Regions from separate parts of the Paramixta manurensis genome, predicted to be linked through region 1. Evidence: predicted binding sites of a transcription regulator. Region 1 holds the regulator's gene; each other region holds the start of a gene.
What was found. The regulator CRP, encoded in region 1, controls carbon source genes, mostly activating them, when cyclic AMP is high. The targets are predictions, from matches to a motif close to ATGTGANNNNNNTCACAT.
Positions count from the first base shown of each region.

Region 1 (3,828 bases):
TGATGCGGCCTTTGGCTCCAGGCCAGCGATGAAATGGTATGCATCACGCTTAAATGACTCAAAATGCGTTTTACATGCCGCTCCATAATGGTGATTGGTCCTTCCTGCGGGTTTTCCGGCGCCTCCAGAATATTGGTATCGGAACCCGGCCCATCATACTCCAGCCGTTGTTGGCAACGCTGTAAGGCAATTTCGCACGACTGCAGGTAACGTTCCGCCAGCGTTGGCGTCAGCATAGTGTGCTCGCGCGCCAGAATCGTCATAGCGTTAATGTGCTCAACAATAAACTGGCTGTGAGTTACCCACAGTTTCATATCCGCCAGATAACGGTCGTTAAACCCCGGTTCCTGCATGGCCTGATTGAGTGAATTAAACAACGCGTTATGCGCCTGGTTGGCCCGCACGCGCTGCCAGGCCAGTTTCTCCGGCGCTTGCTCATCGCCTAATAATTGACGCAGCGCGTCCTGATAAGCGCCGAGCGCGTCGTGCGCATTCTGACGTAATAAGCCACTCTGCCACTGCGGCCAGAGCCAAATCATACCGGCAAAGGCAATCAGGCAGCCCATTAGCGTATCCATCAAGCGCGGCAGCAGGAATTGCGCGCCATTTAGCGACAACAGTTGTAATGAATACACCGCCGTTACGGTAAAACCGACCATGGACCAGCCATAGAATTTGCGCGTGAACAGATAACTGATCAGCGTGATCGCCAACATTATGCTTAACGTAATGGTTTCCGGTACCTCAAACCGCAGCGTGGCGGCGGCGATAACCAGCCCGGCAAAGGTGCCTAGCGCCCGGTGTTGGATACGAACACGCGTTGCGCTATAGCCATTCTGGCTGACAAACATAATCGTCATCAGAATCCAGTAAGGTTTGGGAATGTTAAACGACAACGCCAACGTACTACCAATCCCCAGCATGACCGCAAAACGTGCCGCCGTGCGCAGTGCGGCGGACTTGATCGACAGATAGCTACGTAACGCCGGTAGCAGCGGCAAACGGCGCTGCCGGTCCGCCATCAGATCGCGTGGATAGAGCGGGCGCTGTGTCCGCAACACGCGAGCAATGCGGCTGAAATGGTAATAGCAGAAGTTACCGACGGGGTTATCCGGATGCTGGCGGGAAATTTTCTCCAGCGCCTGCAAAGGTTTCTCCATCGTGAAACGATCGGGCAGCCGGTGGTAGAGAATGTCATCGGCCAGCTCGCGTAACCGGGCAGAGATCAGGTTGGCGTTCCAGCGGATCACCGCCTCAGCATGGCTCTGCTCTACCAGCTTTTGTACTTCTTCCGGTTGATGCAAGCTCACCGAAATATGTTCTTGTAGATCGAGCGCGACCTGAAACGCGCGCGTCAGGCGTTTATGGCTATTGTTTCGGTTGGCGGCCAACATATGCATTTGCTGATAGCACATGTTAATCAGGTCGACCGCTTTCTGCTGGCGCGCCAACAGCGGCGGCAGCGCTTTCTCCGGATCGGTTAAACGGGTAAGTAAGGTGTATTTCGCATCGCAATAGTCGGCGAGTTCACGATAGAGCAGGCTCAACGTTTCACGCATTGGTTGCTCTTTCCACAGCGAAAACCAGAACCAGTTAAAGAAGCCGTACCAAATAGTTCCGCCAATATAGAGAAGCGGTGGTGCCCAGATCGGCATGCGGCCGATCAGGCTGAGGGTAAAGATGGCGGCAATCAGTGAGGCCGGCAGTAGACGCGCATGGAGCGGGCTGATTTCTCCGGTCACGCCCAGTAATAGCGGCATGGCAAGCAAGATAGCCGGTAAGGGAATTGCGTGTTGCGTCAACCACTGGATTAGGAAACTGCTGGTGGCAAATAAGGTGCCGCCGACAATCAGGCGCTTAAAAAAGCGCTTATGCGGCGTATCCAGACCGGCAATATTGCAACAGGCAGGCACCAGCGAGAACAACAGACCCTGTTGTAAGTTACCAAATAGCCAGCCAATCGCGACCGGCAAACAGAGCACCAACGTTTGCCGCAACGCATAATTGACTTCAGGGTGATAAATTATTCGCCGCCACATCCGCTTATCACAGTATAAAAAAACGGCGCGATACCAGGTATCACGCCGTGGGTTTAGAGAGCTTAGCGCGTGCCGTAGACGACGATGGTTTTGCCGTGCGCGGAGATCAGATTTTGGTCTTCCAGCATTTTCAGGATACGCCCGACGGTTTCGCGTGAGCAGCCAACGATCTGGCCAATCTCTTGACGCGTAATTTTAATTTGCATGCCGTCCGGATGTGTCATCGCGTCGGGCTGTTTTGCCAGATTGAGTAAAGTTTGTGCGATACGTCCCGTCACGTCGAGGAAAGCGAGGTTACCCACTTTTTCCGATGTGACCTGGAGGCGACGCGCCATTTGCGAAGAGAGGCGCATGAGGATGTCTGGGTTAACCTGAATCAACTGACGGAATTTCTTATAGGAAATTTCAGCCACTTCACAGGCCGTTTTTGCACGGACCCACGCACTACGTTCCTGACCCTCTTCGAACAAGCCAAGCTCGCCAATGAAATCACCCTGATTGAGGTAGGAGAGGATCATCTCTTTGCCTTCTTCATCCTTGATCAGCACGGCTACGGCACCTTTGACGATGTAGTAGAGCGTTTCGGCCTTTTCACCTTGATGAATTAGCGTGCTTTTGGATGGATATTTGTGAATATGGCAATGTGACAGGAACCATTCGAGTGTAGGGTCTGTTTGCGGTTTGCCGAGAACCATTCGCTGTTATCCTCTGTTGTAATCGTGCCCTAAACACAGGGCAAAGTTCCCTGTTAGGCGTGGAAATATTCAAACATTTTCCTGGCAGGAAATTTTCCGGGCCTCTGTTTCGAGCTAAGCTCATCAAATTGTCCCGTTTTCGCTTTTAATGGCGAAATATTACAGCTTTGTTTGTAGCACAGCTTTAGGCTACTGTCTTCTGTTGTCTCGCTTCAGCATGACGGGAATCGTTGATGTTTGCCGTTTTATTCGGGTAAGCGTAGTCTGACATGTCAGAGAAAGGTTAGGAGGAAGTGCGATGCAGGCGCGAGTTAAGTGGGTTGAAGGGCTGACCTTTTTGGGAGAATCCTCATCGGGTCATCAGGTACTGATGGATGGGAACTCAGGCGATAAAGCGCCAAGCCCAATGGAAATGGTGCTGATGGCGGCGGGCGGCTGTAGCGCGATTGATGTGGTTTCGATACTGCAAAAGGGACGTAATGAGGTGGCGGATTGTGAAGTCAAGCTCAGCTCGGAGCGTCGGGAAGAAGCGCCGCGTATTTTTACCCATATCAATCTGCATTTTATCGTTAGCGGTAAGGCATTGAGCGATAAAGCGGTCGCGCGGGCGGTAGATTTATCGGCGGAAAAATATTGTTCGGTGGCTATCATGCTAGGGAAAGGCGTTGAGATTACCCATAGCTATGAGGTTGTGGCGTTGTGATCCTGCGCCAACGATAATGGGATGCCGGGGCCCGGCATCCTTCTGGCATTACTCGATTTTTTTGCCTTCCATCAGCCGTTTCACCAGCGGCGACATAATCAGCTCCATGGCCAGCCCCATTTTTCCACCCGGAACCACTAGCGTATTGATGTGCGAGATAAATGAACCTTGCAACATCGCCAATAAATAAGGGAAGTCGATATCTTCCAGACCCTGGAAATGAATCACCACAAAGCTCTCATCCAGCGATGGAATGCCGCGGGCAGCGAACGGGTTTGAGGTATCGACGGTGGGAACGCGCTGGAAGTTAATATGCGTGCGTGAAAACTGCGGCGTAATGTAATTAATGTAATCTTCCATTGAACGCACGACCGAATCCATCACCGCTTCA
Region 1 is NZ_CP054212.1:371,952-375,779, forward strand. Features, by position in the region: gene PMPD1_RS01695 (YccS/YhfK family putative transporter) at 1-2,039, opposite strand, end outside; gene crp (cAMP-activated global transcriptional regulator CRP) at 2,102-2,734, opposite strand; gene PMPD1_RS01705 (OsmC family protein) at 3,033-3,437, shown strand; gene PMPD1_RS01710 (phosphoribulokinase) at 3,486-3,828, opposite strand, start outside.

Region 2 (3,828 bases), 2.0 Mb from region 1:
GGAGGCCGGTATCAAACCGGGTACCACGATTGACCTGTGGGCGATGCCGGTTCAGCGGCCTTATAATCCAAATGCCCGCCGTATGGCAGAGATGATCCAGGCGGATTGGGCCAAGGTGGGGATAAAAGCCAATATTGTCAGCTATGAATGGGGTGAATATCTTAAGCGGCTCAAAGAGGGAGAGCATCAGGCCGCCTTGATGGGGTGGACCACGGCGACCGGCGATCCGGATAACTTTTTCGGCCCGCTATACAGTTGTACCTCGGCGAATGGCGGCTCCAATTCATCAAAATGGTGCTATCAGCCATTTGAGAAATTAATTGTTGCGGCTCGCGCTGAGCAGGACCATGCCAAACGGGTGGCCCTGTACCAGCAGGCGCAACAAATCATGCATGATCAGGCACCGGCGGTGATGATTGCGCATTCCACTATTTTTGAGCCGGTACGAAAATCGGTCACGGGTTATGAAGTCGACCCGTTTGGAAAACACATTTTTTATCAGGTTGATATTAAACAGTAATCGCTCCGGCCCTTTCTTTCCGGAAAGGGCCATTTCGCCGCACGCTTCGCATTTTTTCCTTTTCTGCCGTCAGGTTTATTGACGTTCCGCGGGTTAGCTTCAACACTTAATTGGCTTTATTTCTCAATCTTTTTTGCAAAGCCTCTTGGCAGGAGCAAGTAAATGAGTGCGAAATACGAAATATTCAGTGGTAAAAACGGGCAATATTATTTTCGGTTGAAGGCCGGTAACGGTGAAGTCATATTGTCCGGGGAAGGTTACGTCAGTAAATCGGGTTGCCAGAACGGTATTGAGTCCGTGAAGAAAAACGCCGGAGATGAGAAGAATTACGAACATCTTACCGCCAAAAATGGTGCGCCGTATTTTACGCTTAAAGCGGCAAACCATCAGGTGATTGGCCAAAGCGAGATGTATAGCTCGGTACAAGCGCGAGATAAAGGCATTGCGTCGGTGGTTAAGAATGGGCCAACCGCAGACGTTGTCGACCTGACGGAGTAAGGGCAAAAAGGGCCGGCATCCGGCGCCAGCCCTTTATTATCGGTGACTTAAGACTCGGCCAACTGTGGCGTTCTGGCGGCAGTTGTTTGGCAAACGCCCGACAGCATGGGCCATAACTGCATCATGGTATCAATAATCCCATCCAGCTCTTCGCGTGTGGAACCTTCTCGTGCGCGAACTGACATGCCCTGTAAAACACAGGTAAGATATTTAGCTAGCGCCCGTGTATCTGTCGAGGCGCTCAATTCGCCCTTAACCTGCCGCTCCTGCAAAAACGTCTCTAGCGAATTTTCCTGTGAGTGGTGTTTTGCCCGTAGCATATCGGCAACCTCGGAAGAGGAGGCGGAGAGTGCGGTAGAGGTGCAGATAAAGAAGCACCCGGCCGGTTTATCGCGATCGGTAAAACACTCGGCGGTGGCACGAAAATAATTTTCAATGCCTTTCGAAACGCAACTCTCTTCACAGCGTAAGGTCGCGTTGCGCTGTGCAGTAAACTTCTCAATATAGCGATGCATGACAGCGCGAAACAGCCCCTCTTTATTTTCAAACTCCGCATACAGCGTTGGCGCTTTCGCACCCGTAGCCGTCACTAAATCTGACATAGAGGTCGCTTCATAACCGTGCGCCCAGAATAATTCCAGCGCTTTATCAAGAGCGGTTTCACGATCGAAAAGTTTCGGCCTTCCGCGACCTTTCTTCACACAGACGTCCTGATTGATAGTCATATGCCCTCGCTTAACCTCAACTGCACAACAAAATAAATTACCGATCATTATAAAAATAATCAAGCCTGCATGTCGAGTCAGCTTTTGTGAAGTGCGTCACAATTTAACCTTTTGTGCGATCGGGTGAAGAGCAGGGCATTTTAGCCGCCAAAAACAGCCCGCCTTTTTAACTTTAAATCGTTTTTATTCATTAGGTTATATTTTAAATTAACGATCATTATAAAATAGGGTTGACGCCCATAGGGCAACAGGTTTAGCATTTACCTATCGATCGTTAATTAAATAACGACGCAGAAAACCAGATAACCCAATTTAAGAGAGAAGACATTATGAAAAACGCAAAAATTGCTATCGCCGCTATCGTATTTTCCACTCTGTCATTTGGCGCAACTGCCGCTGATTTGGTTAATAGCGCACCAGAAGGGCAACAAAAAGTGGGTGTGATTTCTGCGACTGGGGGCCATGACCTGACTTCGCTGGAAACACAATTGAACGCTAAAGCGAATGCCGCAGGTGCTAAATCATTCCGCATCACTTCGACCACCGGTCAGGATGTTATGCACGGTACCGCCGTTATTTATCAGTAAGTTCAACACTCACTCACGCATTGATTACAGATTAAGGGTATCGTCATGAAAAGTATTAAATACGCGGTTGCCGCGCTGGTGTTAAGCACCGTTTCTTTTGCCGGTTTCGCTGCTCAGGAAGTGAACTTTGCGCCCGCCGATCAACAGAAAATCGGTGTGATTAGCGCGACCGGGAGCACCAACTTAACCTCACTGGAAAACCAGTTAGCGGAAAAGGCCGAAGCGGCAGGCGCAAAGTCCTACCGCATCACTTCGACCTCTGGCAACAACAACCTGCATGGCACCGCAGTGATCTATAACTAATCGGCAATGGCGGAGGACTCTCTCCGCCAGCACACGATCAAGCTTCAAATCGGGTTTATTGTTATGTTATAACATATCAATAAATCCATCATTTGAGGCTTTTTTTATGTTCGTAAACTCACTTCCCACCTTTCAACGCCTACCGGTTACCGTCCTTTCCGGCTTTCTTGGCGCGGGCAAAACAACCTTGCTTAATCATATTCTTAATAATCGCGAAAACCGCCGGGTCGCGGTAATCGTCAATGATATGTCGGAAGTCAATATTGATGCTGCGCTAGTACGTGATGGCGGCGCGGAACTCTCCCGTACCGATGAAAGATTGGTTGAGATGAGTAACGGTTGTATCTGCTGCACATTACGTGAAGACCTTTTACTGGAAGTCAATCGGCTGGCAAAAGAGGGGCGATTTGATCATTTGGTGATTGAGTCAACCGGCATCTCTGAGCCTTTACCGGTCGCTGAAACATTCACCTTTATCGGCGATGATGGTCTCAGTCTGGGCGATGTCGCTCGCCTTGACACGATGGTCACGGTGGTTGATGCGTGGAATTTCTTGCGCGATTATGCCTCAAATGAAAGTTTACAGACGCGCGGTGAATCACTGGGTGAAGAGGATGAACGTACCGTGGTTGATTTGTTGATCGAGCAAATTGAGTTTTGCGATGTACTGGTGGTCAACAAAATTGATTTGGTAAGCGACAGCGAACGCGAAAGGTTGATCGCAATGTTACATAGCCTCAATCCACGCGCAAAAATTGAGTTAGCGCAGTTTGGCCAGGTTCCTTTAAATCGTGTATTGGATACCGGGTTATTTGATTTTACCGCCGCATCGCAGGCGCCGGGTTGGTTGCAAGAGTTGCGGGGCGAGCATACGCCTGAAACGGAAGAATATGGCATCACACATTTCGTTTTCCAGGCGCGGCGTCCCTTTCATCCGCAGCGTTTTTGGCAGGTTGTCAGTGCGGATTTGCCCGGCGTGATCCGTTCAAAAGGGTATTTTTGGCTGGCCAGCCGTGCCCAATATGCCGGCAACTGGTCGCAAGCCGGTGGTGTAGCGCGTCAGGGATTAGCGGGATCGTGGTGGGCTAGTGTACCGCATGATCGCTGGCCGCAAGACAGCGAAACACTCTCAATGATTATGGAAAAGTGGGTGGATGGATTTGGTGATGCGCGGCAGGAACTGGTCTTCATCGGC
Region 2 is NZ_CP054212.1:2,363,503-2,367,330, reverse strand. Features, by position in the region: gene PMPD1_RS11480 (ABC transporter substrate-binding protein) at 1-520, shown strand, start outside; gene PMPD1_RS11475 (YegP family protein) at 683-1,018, shown strand; gene PMPD1_RS11470 (TetR/AcrR family transcriptional regulator) at 1,066-1,743, opposite strand; gene bhsA (multiple stress resistance protein BhsA) at 2,073-2,330, shown strand; gene bhsA (multiple stress resistance protein BhsA) at 2,376-2,633, shown strand; gene zigA (zinc metallochaperone GTPase ZigA) at 2,740-3,828, shown strand, end outside.
Region 2: the regulator CRP is predicted to act here: its motif matches at 1,828-1,845, upstream of bhsA (multiple stress resistance protein BhsA).

Region 3 (3,828 bases), 2.0 Mb from region 1:
TTTTGCTCGCGCAATTTACTGCCTGCCGCACGGCTGGCCGCAATCAATGTGCCGAGCGTGACTGCCGCAGTACCCTGAATATCATCATTGAAGCAACACACTTCATCACGGTAGCGCTCCAGCAACGGCATGGCGTTCTTCTGCGCGAAGTCTTCAAACTGGAGCAACACATTTGGCCAACGGCTCTTCACCGCCAGAATAAACTCATGGACGAAGTTTTCGTACTCTTCGCCGGTAATACGCGGATGACGCCAGCCCATATACAGCGGATCGTTAAGCAACTGCTGATTATTGGTCCCAACATCCAGCACCACGGGTAGCGTATACGCCGGGCTGATGCCGCCGCAGGCGGTATACAATGAAAGTTTACCGATCGGGATCCCCATCCCGCCAATACCTTGATCGCCCAAGCCGAGGATGCGCTCGCCATCCGTGACAACAATCACTTTAACGTTCTGCTTGGTGGCATTTTGCAGCATATCTTCGATGCTGGCACGGTTGGGGTAGGAGATAAACAGGCCGCGGGCGCGGCGATAAATTTCAGAAAAGTGTTCGCAGGCGGCACCAACCGTTGGCGTGTAGATGATGGGCATCATCTCTTCGAGATGGTTGTCAAGCAAGCGATAGAAAAGGGTTTCGTTGGTGTCTTGAATATTGCGCAAATAGACGTGTTTATCGTTATCGTTTTTAAAGTCCTGAAACTGGCGCCAGGCACGTTCCGCCTGTTCTTCAATGGTTTCAACCGTTTCCGGCAGTAAGCCGTTGAGGTTGAAATCATTACGCTCTTCGATGGAAAAAGCGCTACCTTTGTTGAGTAGAGGAAACTCCAACAAAATCGGACCAGCGTAAGGGATATAAAGCGAACGTTTACTCTCGTATTCGAGTTCCATGCGGTATTAGCTCCGGTTGTTGACTTCCTGGTTGCGTAAGGGTGAGGGGTCAGCCCCGATCCTATGAAAATTCACGCAGAAGTACAGCTTTTGTTAATGGTTGATAACAAAAGCTGTGATTTTTCTCGACAGGATGCGGGAGCGGTTACGCTTTTTGCAAGGTTAGCGCTGTGAAATGATGGCAACCTAGCGCCGCGAGCGTTGCTTCGGTGGCGGGAGCTTGACTCAGTTTGCTGTCGGCGGTTTCAGCTAACACAGCGCGTGCAATGGCAGCACAATCCTCGCCGTGCATATTAGCCAGAATCAAAGCAGCCTGCAGCGGCGGTAAGCTTGGGTTAAACGCGGCATTTTCGGCGTAGCTGCCGCCATAGATAGCACCGCTGCGCATTTCCAGCGCCACGCCGCTATGCGCCTGGCTGTATGGCGCGTGGCTGCGGTTCGTCGCCTGAATTGCCGCCTGGGTGACTGCATCGCCCTCAGCTTGGTAACCGTGGTCTACCGGATCGAGCAGCAGCGTTTTAATCGCTAAATCCCGTGGCCCAAACGCATCGGGCAAATAGTCGCCGAGGGTGGCAGACGGGCGTCCCGGTAGGTTAATACGTAGCGTGGTACCGCTATTTAACTCATTCATAAACTGGCGGCAATGGCCGCATGGCGTGTAATTAACCGTAATTGCCGTCAGCCCGGTTTCACCTTTCAGCCAGGCGTGAGTCACCGCGCTTTGTTCCGCATGCACGGTTTGCTGCATGGTTGCGCCGATAAACTCCATATTGGCGCCGAAATACCAGTGGCCGCTGTTCCCGCGCGCCACCGCGCCGACATTAAAGTTTGAGAGGGCGGCGCGCGCGCAGGCCGCCGCCAGCGGCAATAACGCCAGCGCCAGCGCATCATCATCCAATTGTGTTTGCTGTTTTATGTGCTGAACCTGCTCCGGCGTGAATGACGCGGAAAAGGTGTTGGCGGACAAAATCGGGCGTAGCGCGTTCTGTAGCTCATCGGCTAAAGCGGCAAAAGCGGCGTGAAAACGTGGATGCATTACATACCTTCTGTTCGGAGATAGCGGGCAGTGATTCTAAACGGCTACTCGGTGCTTATATGTGATCTATCTCTCTCTATTAATGCAATGAGTGAAACTTATTTATAATTTGCGCGACTTGTCGCACCTTTTAGTGCAACAGACCCAATAATAGCGGGTATAAAAACGGGGCCAGCAATGAAGTGATAATGCCGCAGATAACCAGCGCCAGTGAACTAAAGGCGCCTTCCTGAAAATCAATTTCCGCACAACGCGCGGTACCCAGTGCATGGGAGGCGTTACCAATCGCCAGGCCGCGTGCCGCTTTATTGCGAACGTGCAGCAGATTAAGGACCATGTGACCAAACACAGCGCCGAGTACGCCAGCGACCAGTACACAAATGGCGCTAATCGCCGGAATACCCTGCAGGGAAGCGGATACCGCCATTGCAATTGGCGTGGTGACGGACTTGGGTAAAATGGTGGCGGCGATTTCCGGTGAGGCGCCCATCCACAAGGCGATGGCGGTGCCGGAAACCATCGCCGTCATGCTACCGATAAAGCAGATGGCGATAATTGATTTCCAGCGGGCGCGGATCTGATGCAGTTGCTCATACAGCGGTACCGCCAGTGCAACCACCGCCGGCTGCAACAAGTTATTAAGCACCGCGCTCCCCTGAAAATAACGCGCGTAAGGCATATTAATCAGTAATAACAACGGAATAATCACCGCCATTGAAACCAGCAACGGGTTAACCAGAGAAAGTTTGACCTGCGCGGCTAAGCGGCGGGCAGCAAAAAAGACACCGACCGTCAGCGGCAATGACCACCAGAGATCACTCATGGCCTGACTCCTCCTGATGTTGGTGCGCGTCATGCAGGCGCTGTGAACCATAGCCCACCACCACCAATATCAACAGCGTACTCACCACGCAGGACACCACGATCGGGCCGAATTGTGCCAGTAAAATATCGGTATAATCCATCACGCCAACGCTAATCGGGACAAATAGCAGGGCCATATAACGAATTAACAGGTAACTACCGGGCTGTACCCATTTGACCGGGACAATGCGCGCAACCAGCAAGGCAAACAGCAACAGCATGCCGAGGATACTGCCAGGAATGGCAATCGGCAGCAGCGTGGAAAGACCGTTACCGATAAACAAGCAGAGATAAAGAATGATGAAGGCGCGTAAATAACGCCAGCAGACAGATAGCGCGGTACGCATGACAGGCTCCTGTGTCGATGCCTTAATCATACGATCAAACACTCAGACGTGCTACCGAACACACTCGATCGGTAGAACGTAAACGGCTCCTGCTGCATTTCCGGTTGGAAAACAGCAGGAGCCCGTCAAAAGACCGACTATTTTACGGCCATGCCCGGCTGAGCGCCGCTATCTGCGCCGAGAATAAACAGATCTTTTCCGCCAGGACCGGCTGATAGCACCATGCCTTCCGACACACCAAAGCGCATTTTACGCGGCGCCAAATTTGCGACCACCACCGTCATGCGGCCTTCCAGCACTGACGGGTCCGGATAAGCAGCACGAATACCGGAGAAGATCTGCCGGGTTTCACCGCCCAGATCTAACACCAGACGCAGCAGCTTGTCCGAGCCATCGACCAACTCGGCGGTTTTGATCAGCGCCACGCGCATATCGACTTTGGCGAAATCGTCAAAGCTAATCGTATCCGCGATCGGATCCTCCGCCAGCGGGCCGCTTTGCGCCGGTTTTGCCGCCGCCGCATCCTCTTTCGAGGCTTCAATCAGGGCGTTAATTTTATCCATCTCAATACGGCTATACAGCGCTTTAAACGACGCTATCTGATGACCGAGCAGCGGCTGCTGAATCCCTTCCCAGCTCAGTTCCTGATTAAGGAAGGCCTCCACACGCTGGCTGAGCGACGGTAACACCG
Region 3 is NZ_CP054212.1:3,031,630-3,035,457, reverse strand. Features, by position in the region: gene PMPD1_RS14650 (NAD-dependent malic enzyme) at 1-890, opposite strand, end outside; gene cdd (cytidine deaminase) at 1,036-1,926, opposite strand; gene PMPD1_RS14640 (CidB/LrgB family autolysis modulator) at 2,057-2,749, opposite strand; gene PMPD1_RS14635 (CidA/LrgA family protein) at 2,742-3,137, opposite strand; gene metG (methionine--tRNA ligase) at 3,275-3,828, opposite strand, start outside.
Region 3: the regulator CRP is predicted to act here: its motif matches at 1,986-2,003, upstream of cdd (cytidine deaminase).

Region 4 (3,828 bases), 1.1 Mb from region 1:
TCCCGCTTCAGCCACTACACGAATGTTGCTATCCAGGGCTAAAAGTTGTTTTAAGCCTTCGCGCATTAATACGTGATCGTCGGCGAGCAATAATTTAATTGTCATCCTGTCTACTTTCATTGGAAGTTAATCAACATCATGAAGCGCAAGACCGCCGTGTTGAACGGCGGTAAACCAACCTGACACATCTACCTCTCATCGCTATGTCGCAAAAAAGCGGAAGGGGTTCCCGCTTAACGCACTTTTTTTACCACTGTGCATTAAGCGTCGCGGACGTTATTCCACCGGCCAGGCGGCGCGCAACATAAAGCGTTGTTGCTCGGCATCGTAGTTGACCAGCGCGTTTTTGCTATTTGAGCGGGCCAGAACCCAATCAATGTCGGCGTTGCTAAGCGAGGGCGGATGTTGCCAAAATGGAGTGATAGCCTGTTGCTGTAGCCACTCAGCGAGGTAAAGAGCCGGGTGTTCGTGGCGGGTGGCGAACAAGGCTTCATCCAGAGTACGCATTAAGGCCTGTTGTTCAGGATGCGGGCTCTCATTGAGTAGCATAAGGAAGGGGAACAGTAACCGGCCGCACACTTCGCCGTGGTGAAAGTCCTTAATCGCGCCCAGTTCCCCCGCGATGCCGTGTATCACGCCGAGACCGGCCATGCTCAAGCTTTGGCCGCCAAACCAGGAGGCCATCATCATTGCTTCGCGCGCCTCGTCCCCTTGCTTATCGCTGCGGTTTAACGCCGGCCAGGCGGTGATAAAGTGACGCATACCATTCAGGGCGGTTTGGCGGCTAAAGCTATTGCCCTTGGCGGAGAGCCATGCTTCAAATAAGTGGGTAAAGGCATCAATAGCACAGCAGGCTAAAACATGGTCTGGCGCGCCTTTCAGCAAATCGGGATCGAGGATAGCGACTTCAGGGACGAAGTTCTCGTGACGCAGTGAAGCTTTGACCTTTATCGTCTGTTTATCGGTTACTACCGCGTTTTGTGTCACTTCACTGCCGGTGCCAGCGGTAGTGGGAATGGCGATCAGCGGTAAGGTCGCGCCACTGACCGGGCTATCGCCCACCTTTTCCAGATAGCGTAAGGTATTTAAGGGGTGCAGGCTCATTGCGGCAAAGGCTTTGGCGGCATCAAGGACGCTACCGCCGCCGATGGCTACCACACGCGCCGCCTTACCGCGCCAGCGGGCGGTCCAGGCATCAATTTCAGCCGGAGAGGCTTCATGGCTAACTATTTCATAGCCCAACAGATGGGGATCCAGGCGCTCTTTTATTGCTGCATAGTGTGAGCCGTCAATAAAAGAGCGCCCACAAAACAGTAGCGTTGGCAGCGATGCGGCCTCTAGCAACCGGCAAAGCGTTGCCAGGCTACCGCGACCAAAAAATGCTTGGCGGTTAGTAATCATCTGGCTGGTAATCACTTTTTCTCCTGACGATATTTAGGCTGATGACGGATAACCGAGTGTAACAGGCAGCAAGGTGTCTGCGTCAGCACCCGGTTGGCAATTCAACAGCAAGAGTTTGATCTTCATCGCAAAGAGGAAATTCAGTGACACAGGATATGGATATGACTCGCGGGAGGCGGGAAACGGGCCATCACCGGATGACCCGAAAAGAAAAATAATTAATGAGGTTGTTCGAAACCCGCTTTGACCATTTGTTCGCGCAAGGCACGCGCAATCTCACGGTTACCGCCAGTAACCGGATAAATGACGTTATTCACGACATCATCAAGGTAATGTTCACTAAATTCTTGCGAAGTGAGCTGTGCGCCGCCTTCATCATTGATGGAGATAGAACCTTTAATCAGGTCACCGGCATCCTTCGCTTTCAAACAATATCTGCCCATGCTGGTATTAATTGTGCTCATAAGATCTCCTTGTTACTTGCTGTTAAAAAACATAACAACTGAGGCCCCGGGCCAATACCCTGTTTAAGTTTAGTTGGTAATTTTTGCCTCGGTGAAGGCAACCAAGGAGGGCAGAGCATTTAGCGACGCAATGAAAAACCTCGCCTATACTTAACTCATTCTGATAAGGCGTTTTTTATCACTCACTGGGCGAGGAAAATGGAATGAAAATATTTCTCTGGATTATCGCAATCATCTTTATTGTCGGCCTACTCACTTTAACCGGCGTGTTTAAATTGATCTTCTAACCCGCATGGGTGGTTACGCCAGATAGATTAACGATCCGGCGTAACTAGCCGGTTTGCTGTTGTTTTATCAGGCATTTCGCAATGGGATCAACCTCAGTGGCGGGCAATAAATCCTGAACAGTAAGTGGTTTGTGACAGACCGCACAAATGGCTCCATGATGATGCCGGGGAGCGTCGTGCTGGAAGGTATAAATAAATTTCCTGCTACCACAAGCATTGCATCTTACCTTTAACACCATACCTTACTCGTCCCTGTTCTCGTTCGGCATAAGTCAATATCTTAACAAAAATTATGAGATAACTCATAAGAAAACTTGATCGTTTGCACGGTAAAATATCGGTGTAAACTCGGTTAACAGATGGTTATAAATAGAGTGGGTCGACAATAAGTTGATACAGTAACGTCGTTTAAAATTCGTTGTTTATGCGTTATTTATCCGGTTAACGGTAGAGTTTGCGTTAACGAGTCAGGTAGTAAAACTGTAAGTACTTGCAGTAATAAGCAAAATCGATTAATTCACCGAGGCGGACCGTGAACCCCGTGAAAATATGTAATGCTGTGGTTGTTTCATTAGCGATCGGCGGCGCGGCAGCCATGCCAGCGTCAGCGAGTAGTGTTGGCGGTATGCTACAAGAAGGGTGGCAAACCTTTTCGACCAATGTCCATGATACCTGGACCTCATCAGACAGTGTTGACCTTTATATCCCGGCGATTACCTGGCATAACCGCTGGACCTACGATGATGAGCATATCAGACGCTATAACGAGCGTCCGTGGGGAGCCGGTGGGGGGATTTCTCGTTATGATGCGAATGGCAACTGGAATGGCCTGTATCTGATGGCGTTTAAAGATTCGTTCAATAAATGGGAACCTATTGGCGGCTATGGTTGGGAGAAAACCTGGCGTCCCTTTAGTGACGATAATATTCATTTTGGCGCGGGCTACACCGCCGGGGTAACGGCGCGTGATAACTGGCATTACATTCCCATACCGGTGTTGTTGCCGTTAGCCTCCATCGGTTATGGCCCGGCGACCTTTCAGATGACTTACATTCCAGGAACCTACAATAATGGAAATGTTTATTTTGCATGGCTGCGTTGGCAGTTTTAATCACTGTGTCGCACGTGAAAATGTTTCCTGAGGAAAAAATGTCGATATTTATCACTTTTTCTTAACCACAGGCTGGACAAACGGCTCCGCACTTGCTGTACTAGCACTCGACACAGTTTAGTGTCCATTTTTCATGTAAAGGTAATATAGATGTCCAAGATTAAAGGTAGCGTTAAGTGGTTTAATGAGTCCAAAGGATTCGGTTTCATTACTCCTGAAGATGGTAGCAAAGATGTGTTCGTACACTTCTCCGCTATTAACAGCAACGGTTTCAAAACCCTGGCTGAAGGTCAGCGTGTTGAGTTTGAAATTACCGACGGCGCTAAAGGCCCATCTGCTGCTAACGTTATCAGTCTGTAAGTTAACAGTCAGAATTCTAAAAACCCGCCATTAGGCGGGTTTTTTTTCGTCCCTGTCAGCGGGAAAGATAAAGCATGGCGAAGGCGATCGCCGCGAAAAGGCTGATACCGACGGCCAGCGTTTCTGTTAGCGTGCGGGGAGTCAGGTTTTTCATCATTGTTTGCTCGTTGTCAAAACGTGCAGCGAGTCTCGCAAAGCAACCTTA
Region 4 is NZ_CP054212.1:1,446,513-1,450,340, forward strand. Features, by position in the region: gene PMPD1_RS07040 (response regulator) at 1-105, opposite strand, end outside; gene PMPD1_RS07045 (iron-containing alcohol dehydrogenase) at 277-1,416, opposite strand; gene PMPD1_RS07050 (hypothetical protein) at 1,620-1,865, opposite strand; gene PMPD1_RS22910 (small membrane protein YohP) at 2,069-2,152, shown strand; gene pagP (lipid IV(A) palmitoyltransferase PagP) at 2,748-3,263, shown strand; gene cspE (transcription antiterminator/RNA stability regulator CspE) at 3,414-3,623, shown strand.
Region 4: the regulator CRP is predicted to act here: its motif matches at 1,515-1,532, upstream of PMPD1_RS07045 (iron-containing alcohol dehydrogenase).